Linked DNA regions of Hydrogenovibrio crunogenus. The protein of the gene in region 1 interacts with the protein of each later gene in a pairwise test. Links are inferred from orthologs where the notes say so. Each region holds a gene or a part of one and is shown on either strand. Other genes may lie near its edges.

Evidence for each region.
Region 2: the proteins of pheT (region 1) and secD interact in binary tests that used the Escherichia coli proteins (3 or more experiments, as listed by UniProt). The link is inferred for Hydrogenovibrio crunogenus from one-to-one orthologs.

What each region holds. Positions count from the first base shown.
Region 1 is NZ_CP032096.1:1,808,738-1,816,546, forward strand. The notes cover bases 4,814-7,809. They hold pheT (phenylalanine--tRNA ligase subunit beta), read right to left. Parts: upstream 7,505-7,809; coding sequence 5,123-7,504; downstream 4,814-5,122. Other genes in these bases: GHNINEIG_RS08680 (integration host factor subunit alpha), read right to left, coding at 4,814-5,050; pheS (phenylalanine--tRNA ligase subunit alpha), read right to left, coding at 7,529-7,809. Also shown: GHNINEIG_RS08650 (peptidylprolyl isomerase), read left to right, coding at 1-1,054; 4-hydroxythreonine-4-phosphate dehydrogenase PdxA, read left to right, coding at 1,099-2,079; 16S rRNA (adenine(1518)-N(6)/adenine(1519)-N(6))-dimethyltransferase RsmA, read left to right, coding at 2,085-2,885; GHNINEIG_RS08665 (symmetrical bis(5'-nucleosyl)-tetraphosphatase), read left to right, coding at 2,890-3,738; GHNINEIG_RS08670 (hypothetical protein), read left to right, coding at 3,746-4,345; GHNINEIG_RS08675 (MerR family transcriptional regulator), read right to left, coding at 4,381-4,770; more of GHNINEIG_RS08680, read right to left, coding at 4,757-4,813.
Region 2 is NZ_CP032096.1:1,457,739-1,465,514, reverse strand. The notes cover bases 1,963-4,925. They hold secD (protein translocase subunit SecD), read left to right. Parts: upstream 1,963-2,486; coding sequence 2,487-4,364; downstream 4,365-4,925. Other genes in these bases: secF (protein translocase subunit SecF), read left to right, coding at 4,380-4,925; yajC (preprotein translocase subunit YajC), read left to right, coding at 2,020-2,355. Also shown: tRNA preQ1(34) S-adenosylmethionine ribosyltransferase-isomerase QueA, read left to right, coding at 1-799; tRNA guanosine(34) transglycosylase Tgt, read left to right, coding at 811-1,923; more of secF, read left to right, coding at 4,926-5,396; GHNINEIG_RS07025 (hypothetical protein), read right to left, coding at 5,467-5,925; GHNINEIG_RS07020 (TIGR01621 family pseudouridine synthase), read left to right, coding at 6,166-6,876; GHNINEIG_RS07015 (YcgN family cysteine cluster protein), read left to right, coding at 6,893-7,333; GHNINEIG_RS07010 (FKBP-type peptidyl-prolyl cis-trans isomerase), read right to left, coding at 7,463-7,776. UniProt on the Escherichia coli protein: Part of the Sec protein translocase complex. Interacts with the SecYEG preprotein conducting channel. SecDF uses the proton motive force (PMF) to complete protein translocation after the ATP-dependent function of SecA.

The DNA.
Region 1 (7,809 bases):
TGATGAGCTCTTTGCTCAGATTCAGGACATCGCTAAACAAAACAATCTAACCGTTGCAGAGTTACGTGATCGTTTAAACCTGTCTCAAAAGAACGGGTTTGAAAGCTTTCGCGAACGTATTCGCCAACAAATGCTCTTCCAAAAACTGCGCGAAGTCGAAGTCCTGTCGAAAACACAAGTCACTGAAGATGAAGTCTCAAACTTTATTCAACGACAAGCTTTGGTACAAAGTGATGTGGAGTATCATTTAGGTCATATCATGGTGAGTTTACCCGAATCAGCCACACCTGCCGAGCGTGATGCGTCTAAACAGAAAGCACAAGACATTTTACAGAAAATCCGTACTGGTGAAGACTTCAGCCAAATGGCTGTGCGTTATTCAGAAGGAAGTAAAGCCCTACAAGGGGGAGATTTAGGTTGGTTGGGAGTCGATCAAATTCCTACTTTCTTTAATGATGCATTAAACCAACTGGAAGTCGGTGAAACCAGTGCTGTCATCCGAAGCCCCGTTGGCTTCCATATCATTCAACTACAAGGTAAACGAAACAAAAATAGTCAAATCGTTAAACAATACCATCTTTATCGGTTTATCCTTTTATCTCAAGATGCCCGCAACAAGCAGCAACCGAGCCCAACATTGGTTAAATTAGCTGACAGTTTGACCAGTTTAGAGGCCTTTAAACAACTGAATGAAAAATATTCTGACATCCCTGCTTCGGTAAACGCTAATGGGAACTTAGGTTGGCAAACTGCCAAAGAAATGCCACCGGAATATTTTCAAGCCATTGAAAGCCTCCAGCCTGGTCACGCAGCCAAGCCTTTTGCAACAGAACAAGGATGGGTAATTCTTTTCTTGGATGGCGTTCGAGATCAAGACTTGTCTTTAAAAGACAAACGTAAACAAGCGATGCAAACATTACGCATGAAAAAAGCCAATGAATCGTATGAAATTTGGCTACGCCGACTAAAAGATGAAGCTTTAATCGATATTCGACTTGAAGATCCTGAAATCATGGAAAAACAACCAAGTCATGAAGAAGCACTCTCTAACTAAGCACGCATCGTTTAACAACTGAAAACAAGGAACCTTTATTGCTTATGCACCGTCTAGTGATTACCTCGGGAGAACCCGCGGGCATTGGCCCAGAACAGGTCATACAATTAGCGCAACAGGATTGGGATTACGAGTGGGTTGTCATTGCCAATAAAACTCTGTTAACAGAGCGTGCGGCTCAGATAGGGCTCCCAATCACGCTGATCACTTTCGATGCTTCTCAGCCACCTTGCGCTAACCGGACAGGTGAACTTAAAGTCATTGAAATACCGCTACATGCTCCGGTTGTAGCAGGTCAGTTAAATGTCAAAAATGCAGATTATGTTCTAAAGATGCTCCATACCGCTATCGACACCTGTCAAAATCAGACTTTTGATGCCATGGTAACCGGTCCTATTCATAAAGGGATCATTAACCAGGCCGGGTTAAAATTTACCGGGCATACCGAACTGTTGGCAGAAGCGACAGGCACAAAGCAAGTCGTCATGATGTTAGCCACACCAGGGTTAAGAGTCCCGCTCGTTACGACACATTTACCTTTAAAAGAAGTGCCTGATGCCATTACACCTGAATTATTGGAAAGTGTGATTCGAATTTTACACACCAGTTTGAAACATCAGTTCCAGATAGAGTCTCCCAAGATTTTCATTATGGGACTCAATCCGCATGCAGGAGAAGAGGGTCATTTAGGACGAGAAGAAATTGATACGATGAACCCTGTCATAGCATCATTGCAATCTGAAGGCATGGATTTAATCGGCCCTCTTCCAGCCGATACCATTTTCAGCCCAAGCAATTTAAAAGTGGGAGACGCGTTTCTCGCCATGTATCATGATCAAGGGTTACCTGTTTTAAAATACGTCGGGTTCGGCAATGCCGTCAATATCACGTTAGGGTTACCTTTTATTCGCACCTCAGTTGATCATGGAACTGCACTGAACTTAGCCGGCACAGGCCAAGCAGACATTAACAGCTTCCGCTATGCAATGGATGTGGCACTGGAAATGACAGGCAAGGACACTTAAACCAGATGGCAAAACACCAACACAAAAAACGCTTCGGGCAAAACTTTCTGAATAATGACCGAATCATTCAGCAGATTGTCGCCGCCATTGCACCCAAGCCAGATCAACACCTCGTTGAAATCGGTCCGGGAGAAGCGGCTCTAACAGGCCCTCTTTTGGACATCGTGAAAAAGCTCGACATCATTGAAATCGATAATGACCTGATAGGCCCTCTCACCCAACGTTTCAGTCACAATCCAGCCTTTCATCTTCACCATACTGATGCTTTATTATTTGATTATAGTCAACTCATAGAGACGGACACAGAAACACCGTCTTTGCGTATTGTCGGGAATCTTCCCTACAATATTTCCAGCCCTTTGTTATTTCATTTATTGGAATACGCACGCTATATTCAAGACATGCACTTCATGTTGCAAAAAGAGGTTGTAGAACGTATTACAGCCCAGCCAGGTGTAAAAGCGTATGGTCGACTTAGCGTCATGATTCAATACACCTGTGAGACCGAATACCTACTGACTGTCGGTCCTGAAAACTTTACGCCCCCACCCAAGGTAGACTCTGCTATCGTCCGTTTACGTCCTTTTGAAAAAAGACCCTTCCAGGCAATCGACGACAAAGATTTTGCTAAACTGGTCAAGCAAGCTTTTTCACAAAAACGCAAAACTTTACGAAACAACCTGAAAGGCTTTTTAAATGACGAACAAATTGAGGCGTGTGGATTAGACCCTTCCGTTCGTGCAGAAAAAGTCCCTGTAGAGGCATTTGTTTTACTATCAAATCTTTATCACAAGGATAAGGCTTAAGAGTATGGCTAGCTATGTTATTGGAGATTTACAAGGATGCTATGAGGAACTTCAAGCATTATTAAAACAGCTCCAATACAACGAAGAAACCGATTTTTTATGGTTTGCAGGTGACATTGTTAACCGAGGTCCAAATTCTTTAGCCTGTCTAGAGTTTGTCAAACGACTGCAAGAACAAAATAAAGCGCAAATGGTCTTAGGCAACCATGACTTCCATCTACTCGCAGCTTATTCTGGACTGGAGACATATGTTTCCAAGTCTGACACTCTGGCAGAAATTCTCCAAGCACCCCATGCACTGGATTTAATCGATTGGCTTAGACATCAACCTTTGATGCTAAAGCATGATTTTCTTCCCATTGCGATGGTTCATGCTGGCATTCCGCCGCAATGGACAATTAGCGAAGCGTTAAGCTATGCAAAAGAAGTCGAAACAGTTCTACAATCAGATTCATGGAAAGATGCCATCAAACACCACCTGTTTGGCTCAGATGCCAAAACATGGTCAGATACGCTCGATGGCTGGGAACGAATTCGTTATATTGTGAACGCTTTTGCACGCATGCGATATTGTAATGACAAAGGGAAATTAGACTTTAAACAAAAAATGTCGCCTAATCCAAATGAACAAACCAAGTATCAACCTTGGTTCAGCCATTCGAACCGTAAAAATAAAGATTATGAAATTTTTTTCGGACACTGGTCAACTTTAGGCGCATTAGATGCTTACAATATTCATTCAACCGATACAGGGTGTTTATGGGGCGGAGAATTAACCGCTTATTGCTTAGAAGACAATACCCGGCACACCCTCAAATGCAAAATGAACTGCAAACCTAAAAAAAGGTCTTAATAAGATAATGGCAGAAAACATCAGCGATCAAAACGAACAACTGCAAGAAGATATTCCACTGAAACCGCAAACGCCAACAGCTGAAGAAATGTTGGAACGACTGCATGCGGTGGATGTGGAAGATTTTGATTTAGAACAGAGAACCAATGAGCTCAAAGGTAATAATGCCTGGCTGTTTGTCTTAACGATGCCCGCCACGGCTATTTTATTGGTTCTTTTTACTTTATTAGGGACCTTTCTGACTGACCATTTTATTATTAGCTTTATCCTCTCGGCTGGCGTTTTATTCGTCATTGGAAAAATGATTGATCAGTATGAACAAAAGTTCAAATACCAGGCTCGTTTGGATATCATGCAACGAATAAAAGAAACGGAAACGGACGCAGGCCTCATTCCACACTTTCGCGATTTCTTGCCCAAAAAATACCGTCATCTTTGGCAAAGTTTAAAAAAACAGAATTATATCTATATTGATCAATATATTGCAGCACTGACTCTATTGCAGCAAAGACTGGATGATGACAAGTTTATCCGCGTTTGGCGTTTAAAATATCCTGAAACGGCTCCAGATGAAGAAGAAGAGGATTTAATGGAGGCGCCAAAATAGTAGAAGTAAACGCCTGACCGAGTGTCATAACGAAACTAATACCGCTGGCTGATATAGGTTTGAAATTCTTTCAATTCTGAACGAATCTGACGGAGCGTCTTTAATGCACTTTCTGCTTCAGAGGTCTCAGCTGCTTCAACCACGCCATCTGCTTTACTCAAGCGCGCTTTGGCTCCTGGGATAGTAAACCCTTGTTCATGCAACAAGGATTTGATTTCAAAAACCAATTGTACATCACGTTTTTGGTAATAGCGTCTACCACGGCGTTTGTTAGGCTGAAGCTGGGGAAACACCTGCTCCCAATAACGCAACACATGAGATTTCAATTGGCAAAACTCACTCACTTCGCCGATGGTAAAATATTTTTTATCCGGCAAATCGATTTCTAACTGCTTTTGAGAATCAAAAGATTTAGGCTGTACCATAGTTATCAATTTGAGCTCGTAGTTTTTGTCCAGGTTTAAATGTTACCACTCTTCGAGCAGAAATGGGAACATCTTCACCTGTTCTAGGATTTCTTCCTGGGCGCGCACTTTTATCTTTCAGTTCAAAGTTTCCAAAACCGGAAAGCTTAATCTGCTCCCCTTTGACGAGAACTTCAGACATCTCATCATAGAACTGTTCCACTAATTCTTTTGATTCGCGTTTATTAAAGCCAAACTTGTCGGATAAAGTTTCTGCAATATCTGCTTTCGTTAATGCCATATGACTGCCCTTTTCTATTATTCTTTTTGAATTAAACTTATAAACCAAGTCTTACAAAAAATAACGCGTCCGTTAACGTAATTCTGCTTTTACTTGCTCTTTTGCTTTTACGATTACTTGTTCGATTAACTGATCGACTTCTTCATCTTGTAAAGTACGATCCTGGTGTTGGATCTTAAGCGTCAACGCAATACTTTTCTGCGTCTCTTCAATCCCTTCACCTTGATAGATATCAAAAATTTCAACCGCCTTTAAAATATCGGATTGAACGCTTTCAATCGCATCCAATAATTTTTGTACTGGCAGCGCTTCATCCACAACAAATGCTAAATCTCGTTGCACCTCAGGAAATTTAGAAATCGGCTTGGCGGCAGGCACTTTGGTTTCCATGATTGTCGCTAAATCCATTTGGAATAAAAAGACTTTTCCTGACACGCCGGTAGATTTAACCAGGCCTGGGTGAAGCTGCCCCATCAAACCAACCGTTTGGCCATTTAAAATTAAGGCCGCAGACTGGCCAGGATGGAAAATGGCAAACTCGGCCGGTTCAAAACGCACTTTGTCTTGAACATGACTCATTGCCAACAAGGTTTCCACATCGCCTTTTAAGTCATAAAAATCAACCGGACGATTTTCACCAGACCAGTTGGCAGGATTCAAGTCTCCTACTATTGCTCCGCCAATAACGGGAGTTTGTTGTGTTTTATCATGGTAGCGTGTAAACACCAAGCCTGATTCAAAAATACGAATTCGATTTTGTTGACGTTTCTGATTATAGGAAATCGTTTGTAACAACCCTGGGAACAAAGTGGTTCTCATGGCTTTCATGTCATCTGAAATCGGGTTCTGCAAACAAAGATACGGAATATCCGGCATCATGTTCTGCTGTAACTTCTCTTCCACAAAAGAGTAGGTCACAACTTCATGGAAACCTCGATTTACTAACGCTTTGCGAACTAAATATAATTCTTGTTCAGATTCAGGCAAAGTCGGCAAGCGCATTGGCGCCTGCACTTCCGTTTCAGGTAAATTGTTATACCCAAATACTCGACCTACTTCCTCAATCAAATCCGCCTCAATTTCCATATCAAAACGATACGACGGTGCGGTTAAAGCCCAACCCGAAGCGTTTTTTTCCACTTTAAAGTGTAAGCGTTTAAAAATGGCTTCCACATCATTATCTGCAATCTCAACACCTAATAATTTTGCAATGCGCTCAGGGCGTAATTGAATGGCTTTTGGTTGATGGAGGTTCAAGTCATTGATGGCCGAAACCACATTTGAAACTTGTCCGCCGGCAATTTCAGTAAACAATTGCAATGCACGCTCAAGCGCCTTTTCAGGCAAAAAGGCATCCACCCCTCTTTCAAATCGGTGTGACGAATCGGTATGTAGACCATATTGGCGCGCTTTCCCGATAATACTCAACGGAGCAAAGTGCGCACATTCGAAAAAGAGACGGGTTGTCGTATCTGAAACCGCTGAATGCAATCCGCCCATAATCCCTGCTAAGGCTACGGGTCCCTTTTCATCGGCAATGACCAATGTATCAGCCTTTAAAGCCAGCTCTTTTTCATCCAGTGTCATCAGTTTTTCGTCTGGATGTGCCATGCGAACCTGAATAGTGCCTTGAAGCTTGTCAGCATCAAAAGCATGCATCGGCTGCCCTAACTCAAGCATCACATAGTTGGTGATATCTACTGTCAGATTTTTCGGTGAAATACCTGCTCGTTCAATACGTTGCTTCATCCATAAAGGGGTTTTAGCGGTGGTATCGTAACCTTCTACCAAACATCCTAAATATTTAGGGCAGCCATGCGCATCAACGACCTCAATGGACTGAGAACAATCGCCTGACTTATCAACCGTTATATTTTCAAAAGGTTGTTTGAATGGCACATTACCAATCGCAGCGACATCTCTAGCCACGCCCGCAATGCTTAAGCAATCGGCGCGGTTTGGCGTCAAATCCACATCAATCACCTGATCATTTAAATCCAGGTATTCACGTAAATCCATTCCAACAGGTGCATCATCCGGTAATACATGCAGACCATCTACGCCATCATCCGGTAACCCAAGTTCACTTGCGCCACACAGCATGCCGTTTGAAGGCACACCGCGTAACTTGGCTTTCTTAATCTTAAAATCCCCTGGTAAAACAGCACCAACGGTAGCACAACAAGCTTTCATTCCTGCGACAACGTTTTTAGCTCCGCAGACAATCTGAACAGGCTCATCTGCTCCGATATCGACTTGAGTGACATTCAATTTATCAGCATCGGGATGCTTTTCAACCGAAATAACTTTGGCCACCACCACATGTGTAAAGGCCGGAGCAACTGGCTCAATCCCATCGACTTCCAAGCCTGCTAAACTTAATTCTTCTGCTAGGGTATTGGTGTCCCATTCAGGGTTCACCCATTCTCTTAACCAACTTTCACTTACTTTCATATTTTATCTCGCCAGGCCTGGTAATTATTTGAACTGTTTTAGAAAACGTAAATCATTTTCAAAGAACTGGCGTAAATCGGTCACGCCATAACGGAGCATTGCTAAACGCTCTACGCCTAACCCAAATGCCAAACCGGTATATTTTTCGGAATCTACCTCGACATTCTTAAGTACATTCGGATGTACCATGCCGCACCCCAACACCTCAATCCATCGACCATCACCAAATAAGTTAGTGGCGATATCCACCTCGGCAGAGGGCTCTGTAAACGGGAAATAAGAGGGTCTAAAACGCACTTTAAGAT
Region 2 (7,776 bases), 350 kb from region 1 along the record:
TGAGCATCGTGTTTTGACGCATATTCGTTCAAGCAACGCGCCTAAATCAGGTGCTCAATTACGCATCGCAGATGCTTTTGAAGCCGAAGTTTTAGGCCGGGATGGCGCCTTGTTTGAGTTACGGTTGAGTAAGGATGATGCGCCTGAGCTGACGGCTTTGGAGTTGATAGAAGCATATGGCCACATGCCATTGCCTCCTTATATCGAACGCGAAGACCAGCTAGAAGATAAAGAACGTTATCAAACGGTCTATTCAGAAAAACCCGGCGCAGTTGCCGCCCCGACCGCGGGATTACATTTTGATAATGACTTGCTGGACAAAATTAAAGCAAAAGGTGCGGCGACGGGGTTTGTCACTTTGCATGTCGGTGCGGGCACATTCAAACCGGTTCAAGTGGATGATATTTCAGAGCATGTCATGCATTCCGAAGTGATTGAAGTGTTGCCTGAAACCGTCGAGTTGATAAAGCAAACCCGTCAAAAAGGGGGGCGAGTGATTGCTGTGGGCACCACTTCGATTCGCTGTTTGGAAAGTGCCGCCACCTTTTCTGAAACAGGTGAGCTTGCACCTTATCAAGGGGAAACTGACATTTTCATTACCCCCGGTTATGACTTTAAGGTGGTGGATGTTCTATTGACGAATTTCCATTTACCCGAATCCACCCTGATTATGTTGGTATCTGCGTTAGCAGGATATGAGCGTACCATGCAAGCCTATGCGCATGCGGTGGAACAAAAATACCGCTTCTTTAGTTACGGGGATGCCATGCTAGTGCATCCACCGACTTCCGAATCTTAATGGAAAAAAGTATGAAATTTGAGCTAGACAAACAAGACGGGCGTGCTAGAAGAGGGCGTTTGATTTTTGAAAGAGGCGTGGTTGAAACACCTGCCTTTATGCCGGTCGGCACTTATGGTTCCGTGAAAGGGATGATGCCGGAAGAAGTCGCGGACACCGGTGCGCAGATTATTCTGGGCAATACGTTTCATTTGGCAATCCGTCCGGGCACCGACATTATCGAACAACATGGTGATTTGCATGACTTCATGAACTGGAAAGGCCCGATCTTAACGGATTCAGGTGGGTTTCAAGTGTTCAGCTTAGGCAAGATGCGCAAAATCACCGAAGAAGGGGTGCATTTCCGCAACCCCGTCAATGGCTCTAAAATCTTCATGGGACCAGAGGAGTCTATGGACGTCCAGCGCAAGCTGGGGTCGGACATTGTGATGATTTTTGACGAATGCACGCCTTATCCGGCCACACATGAAGTGGCGGCCGATTCCATGCGATTGTCTTTGCGTTGGGCAGAAAGATCCAAACAAGCGCATGGTGATAACCCTTCCGCCTTGTTTGGTATCGTGCAGGGCGGTATGTATGAAGACCTTCGTCAGGAATCAATCAAGGGCCTAACCGATATTGGATTCGATGGGTATGCCATCGGTGGACTTTCTGTGGGTGAGCCTAAAGAAGAAATGATGGGCACGTTGGATTTTACCGAACCGCATATGCCGAAAGACAAACCTCGTTATATGATGGGGGTAGGAAAGCCAGAAGACATTGTTGAAGCGGTTCGCCGTGGCATTGATATGTTTGACTGTGTGATTCCGACGCGTAATGCACGAAATGGCTTTTTGTTTACGCACAACGGCGTCGTTAAGATTCGTAATGCAGTCAACAAAACCAGTTTGGAACCGTTGGATGCAAAATGTGACTGTTATACTTGCCAAAACTACACGCGCTCCTATCTTCACCATTTGGATAAGTGCGGCGAAATCCAAGGCGCGCGTTTGAACACCATTCATAACTTACATTATTATCAGTTATTAATGAAAGGGTTACGTGAGGCAATTGCCTCTGAAACCTTGGATACGTTTGTCAGCGAGTTTTACCAAGCCAGGGGCGAAGAAGTTCCTGCTTTATAAGTTCAAAATAAGATTCGAACTTTGTCTTATTTTGTTAATAGAATTTTAAAATTTTTTATGCAACAATAACGCAGTTAATTTCAAGGAGAACAAAATATGAGTTTTTTTATTTCTGATGCAATGGCCGAGGGTGGCGCAGCAGCACAAGGAAGTGGTTTTGAGGCATTGTTGCCGTTAATTTTATTGTTTGTGGTGTTTTACTTTTTACTGATTCGTCCTCAGCAAAAGAAAGTTAAAGAACATAAAAAACTTGTACAAGCACTTGGCAAAGGCGCTGAAGTAGTGACATATGGCGGCTTAGCTGGAAAAATTCGTGAATTGGATGAAAACTTTGTTGATCTGGAAGTGGCTGACAATGTTGTTGTGAAAATCGAACGTCAAAACGTCGCTCGCGAATTACCAAAAGGGACACTAAAAGGAACAGCGGAATAAGCTGGCTTTTTAAATAAGAAAGGGGCAGTCGCCCCTTTTGTTGTTTCTGGGAACGCCTTTAAGCATTACAGCTTTCTGCTGTAACGTGATTTATGAGCTTTATCATTTAGCTTTATTTGGAAAAATTAAACATGTTTGAGTCAAGACAAAAAGTCATTAGTAATCAATACCCGGCGTGGAAATATCTGCTGCTGTTAATTGTGTTGGTATTAGGTGTTGTTTATGCCGCACCGAATATTTTTGGAGATGATCCCGCTGTTCAGGTTTCACCGGCAAAATCGGTGCAGTTTGATGCCTCTACTGAAGACCTTGTGACGCAAACCCTTCAAAAAGCGAATCTAAAGCCTAAATCGATGGCGTACCAAGAGGGTCAATTCCTGATCCGATTCCATAATACAGACGAGCAAATGAAAGCCCGAAGTGCCTTGAAAGAAGTCATGGGACGCCAAGCCGTGGTTGCTTTAAACCTGGCGCCGGCAACGCCTGATATTCTAAGAGCGGTCGGTGGTCAGCCAATGTATTTAGGGCTGGATTTGCGCGGTGGTGTCCATTTCTTGATGGATGTCGATATGGAAGCCGCGGTGCAGAAAACCTATAACCGTTATGTCGACGAAGTGAAAGGTGCCTTCAGAGAAGCCCGAATCCGCTATTCAGGTGTCACTTATGAAACCGATCACTTGATGATCAAGTTTCGTGATGCGAAAAGTGTTCCGGCCGCTCAAGCGGAAATGGAAAAACAATTTCCAGGCGAGTTTAATTTATCTCCTGTGGATGGTCAGAATGCATTAGAACTTCGTTTACTGCCTAAAACCATTGAAGAAGCGAAAACCTATGCGTTGAAGCAAAATATCACCACCTTGCGTAATCGTATCAACGAACTCGGGGTGGCAGAGCCGGTGATTCAACAGCAAGGCGACCGCCGTATTGTGGTTCAGTTGCCTGGGGTTCAAGATACTGCGAAAGCCAAAGAAATTCTGGGTGCAACCGCAACACTGGAATTTAGACTGGTGGAAGAACGCGGGGATGCGTATCGCGCAGAAAAAACGGGCTATGCAGCGCATGGTTCACGTTTATATCATTTCCGTGATGGTCGTCCGATTCTGTTGAAACGCAGCATTATCGTCAGTGGGGACAATGTTATTAACGCTCAGTCAGGGATTGAACCGGAATCTGGGTCTGCTGAAGTCACCGTGACACTTGATGGTGCGGGCGGGCGTAAAATGTTGGCAACGACTAAGGAAAATATCGGTCATCGCATGGCGGTGGTTTATATTGAAAATCGCGTTGAAACCATCGAGAAAAATGGTGAAAAGATTAAAAAACGCATCACCACTAAAGATGTCATCAATGCCGCGGTGATTCGTGGACAGTTTGCCAATCGATTCCAGATTACCGGGTTAGACAGCCCACAAGAAGCGCAAGATTTAGCGTTATTACTGCGTGCCGGGGCACTGGCGGCACCGATGGAAATTGTGGAAGAAAGAACGGTTGGGCCAAGCCTCGGGCAAGACAACATCGACCAAGGGATGATGTCTGTGATTGTCGGTTTCCTATTGGTGTTGGTGATTATGGTCTGGCGTTACAAGACGTTCGGCATGATTGCCAATGTGGCGTTAACATTGAACCTGGTTCTGATTGTTGCGGTCTTGTCCTTGTTGCAAGCGACCTTGACCTTGCCGGGGATTGCCGGGATTGTTCTTACCGTTGGGATGGCGGTGGATGCGAATGTGCTTATTTTCGAGCGTATTCGTGAAGAACTACGCGTATCATCCGTTCAATCGGCGATTAATGCCGGTTATGAAAAAGCTTTCGTGACGATTGCCGACGCCAATATCACAACCTTGTTGGCAGCGCTGGTGTTGTTCAGTTTCGGAACAGGCCCGATCAAAGGCTTTGCCATTACGTTATCGATTGGGATTATTACTTCTATGTTTACAGCCATCTTGGGAACAAGAGCAATTGTGAATGCGCTCTACGGCAATAAGCCGGTAGAAAAGTTATCGGTTTAGTCGGGGAGAGACAGAATGAGTACAAGCATGGAAAATCAAAAAGAATATAACTTTATGGGGCATCGCAAGCTGGCGATGTCTGTATCATTGTTTTTTATTGTGGCATCCATTGTTGGGTTGTTTGTCAAAGGACTTAATTTTGGCATCGACTTTACCGGGGGCACCATTGTCGAGCTGTCTTATGACAAGCCTGCAGAAGTCGACACCATTCGTACCTCTTTGCAAGACTCAGGATTCGAACGTGCCGTCGTTCAAAATTTTGGGTCAGCGGAAGATGTGTTGATTCGTATTGCCCCAAGAGAAGGGGTTAATTCAGCTCAAATCAGTAACCAAGTGATGGAAGCCTTACGCGAAAATCATTCAGAAAATTTTGAATTGCGTCGTGTTGAGTTTGTTGGGCCTCAAGTAGGGGATGAATTAACGGAAGATGGCGCTTTAGCGGTTATTTATGCTCTTATCGGGGTGTTGATTTATGTCGCACTGCGTTTTGAGTTCCGTTTTTCCATTGGGTCTGTTGCTGCGTTGGTGCATGATGTTGTCATTACTTTGGGTGTGTTTGCCTGGACTCAGGCACAGTTCGATTTAACGGTATTAGCGGCGATACTCGCAGTCATCGGGTATTCCTTGAACGACACCATTGTTGTGTTTGACCGTGTACGGGAAAATTTCAGAACCGTTCGAGATGGTACGCCGGAAGAAGTCACGAATCTGGCGGTGAATCAAATGTTGGCGCGTACTTTGATGACCTCTTTAACGACATTATTGGTTTTGATAGCCTTGTTTGTGCTGGGTGGCGAGATTATCCATAACTTTGCATTGGCATTGATTGTCGGGGTTGTGGTCGGTACTTACTCTTCAACCTTTGTGGCCAGTTCAATTGCGTTAGCACTCGGTGTTTCAAAAGAAGACTTGATGCAGCCGGTTAAAGAAGGGGCCGATGCAACCGCTCAAGAAGAAGAGTTAAATCGAATCTTCTTGGAGCAAGAAGCGGCGCGCGAAGCCAAAGAAGCCGCCAAGAAAAATAAACACTGATTCGATTCTTTCGATTTCGTTAAATAAAAAAAGACCCCGCGGGGTCTTTTTTTTGTTCTGAGTAAATCGATTAATGATGGGTTGAGCTGGTATGTCCCGATTTCAAATGAGAGTCCATTAAGACCTCAATCTCATCTTTTGATAAATACTCATGCTCTGATTCCGACTTTTCCTTGTGGACTGCGGCCGGTAAATCGAAATCCAAATGCTTCAGTTGTTTTTTGTTCAGGGTGTTCATGAAATTCTGTAACGCTTGAATCACTTGGCCGTTCAAGTCACGATCCGTTTGTTCCAGAATGATTTCGTGCAATTGATTTACCCATTTCATTTGCGTGTCTCGCACTTTTTCGGCATGAGTACGCAACTCGTTGTTTCGAATCGCTTCCGGATACGCTTGTGTCAGGTTTTTAATATCTTCAATAATCATTTCTGCAATCTGGATGGTTTGTTCAGAAGTGGTTTCCAGACGGTCGTCAATGTATTGCAAACAGCTGTTCACTTTTTGGGGAGTATTCATTTTAGTTGCCATTATTTAATTCCTCATGTGATTAAAGTGTCAAATTAATGACGAAAATAAATATTATTGTTTTATGTATTGGATCTATTACAAAAACTGTGCCAAAAAGTATTTTGTTTAAATAGTTGAAAAATATAGTAAAATTTATTTTAAAAGTGTCAATAAACGGTGATATTTTTGACGCAAGCTGGGAAAAATCATTTTTTTTGAATCAGTTGCGGTACACTTTGCGTTTTTAAATGAGTGCGCAATTTGGATACGTTACCAATTACGTTGGTATATCAATCGACCGAGTTTGTTGTGATTGATAAACCAGCCGGAATCAATTTTCATTCCGAACCCGATTCTGATGGTCAAAAACAGCCAGGCCTGGTGGTTTTGGTGCAGCAGCAATTAGGAGTGAAAGAACTCTATCCCGTACATCGGTTAGATAAAATGACCTCCGGTTTGGTGGTTTTCGCATTAAACAAAGCTACAGCTCAGGTGTTTCAGCAGCAGTTTGAAAGCCGACAGATCGAGAAGTATTATTTAGCCATCTCCGCCCATAAGCCTAAAAAGAAACAAGGCTGGGTCAAAGGTGACATGATGCCGGCTCGACGTGGCAGTTGGAAATTGAGTAAAACATTAGAGAATCCGGCCATCACACAGTTTATCAGTCAGAATACGCGACCGGGAGAGCGCTGGTTTTTATTAAAACCGCAAACAGGCAAAACGCACCAGTTACGCGTGGCTTTAAAAAGTTTAGGCGCCCCCATTGCAGGGGATGCACGTTATGGGCTTTCAACGGAAGCCAAACAAGAAGACAGAGGCTATTTACATGCGTTTGCTTTACGCTTCAAACTTCATGAAGCGTCTTACGAATTTTGCGTGCCACCGCAGCAAGGTACTCGATTTCAAACAGCAGAAGCGCACACGCTTTTGCAGCAATGGCAAACTCCCTGGGCAGCGTTTCAAGGTCAATGAATAGAAAGGTAAAAGAATGACAAAAGAGAAACCTTTTTGGGAAACCAAAACTTTGGCAGAGATGACCACGGAAGAGTGGGAATCGGTCTGTGATGGTTGCGGATTGTGTTGTTTGACCAAACTGCAAGACGACGAAACAGATGAAATCGTTTATACCCGGGTGGTGTGCAAGTATTCTGACCTAAAAACAGGGGCGTGTTCTGATTATGAAAATCGTTCCAAAAATGTACCAACGTGCGTAAACCTGACTTTGGATAGGGTGGCTGAGTTTGATTGGCTGCCGGATACGTGCGCTTATCGTGTGTTATATCGTGGGGATCCGTTACCGGAATGGCATCCATTGGTTTCAGGTAAAAGAGAGTCTGTGACACAAGCGCATATCGGCTTGTTGGCGATTCCTGTGGTGGTCGATCAACCGGATCTGGATTATGAAGACTATCTGATGAAAAAGCCTTAACGTCCTACCTTAAAGTTTTATTTTTAAGTTTAAAGCTTCTCATGTTCTAAAGCGTTTAAATAATAGAATCAGAAATAAAAAAGGCCAGTTTTAACTGGCCTTTTTTGATTGAAACACTGTTTCGCTAACTTAGTGCTGATGACCGCCGTCACCATGTGCGTGTCCATGTTCTAATTCTTCTTCTGTCGCATCACGTACGCCCATCACTTCGATGTCGAAGTTCAGGTCTTTGCCCGCAAGCGGATGGTTTCCATCAACTGTTACGGTTTCATCATCAATTTTCGTGATTTCAACAGAGTGAACGCCTTGCTCTGATTGAGCTTCAAAACGCATTCCGACTTCTAGATTATCAACACCCTGGAACATGCTTTTTGGCACACCTTCTTGAATCAAGTGAGGCTGTGTTTCACCATAAGCATCAGCTGCAGCGATGTTTGCCGTGA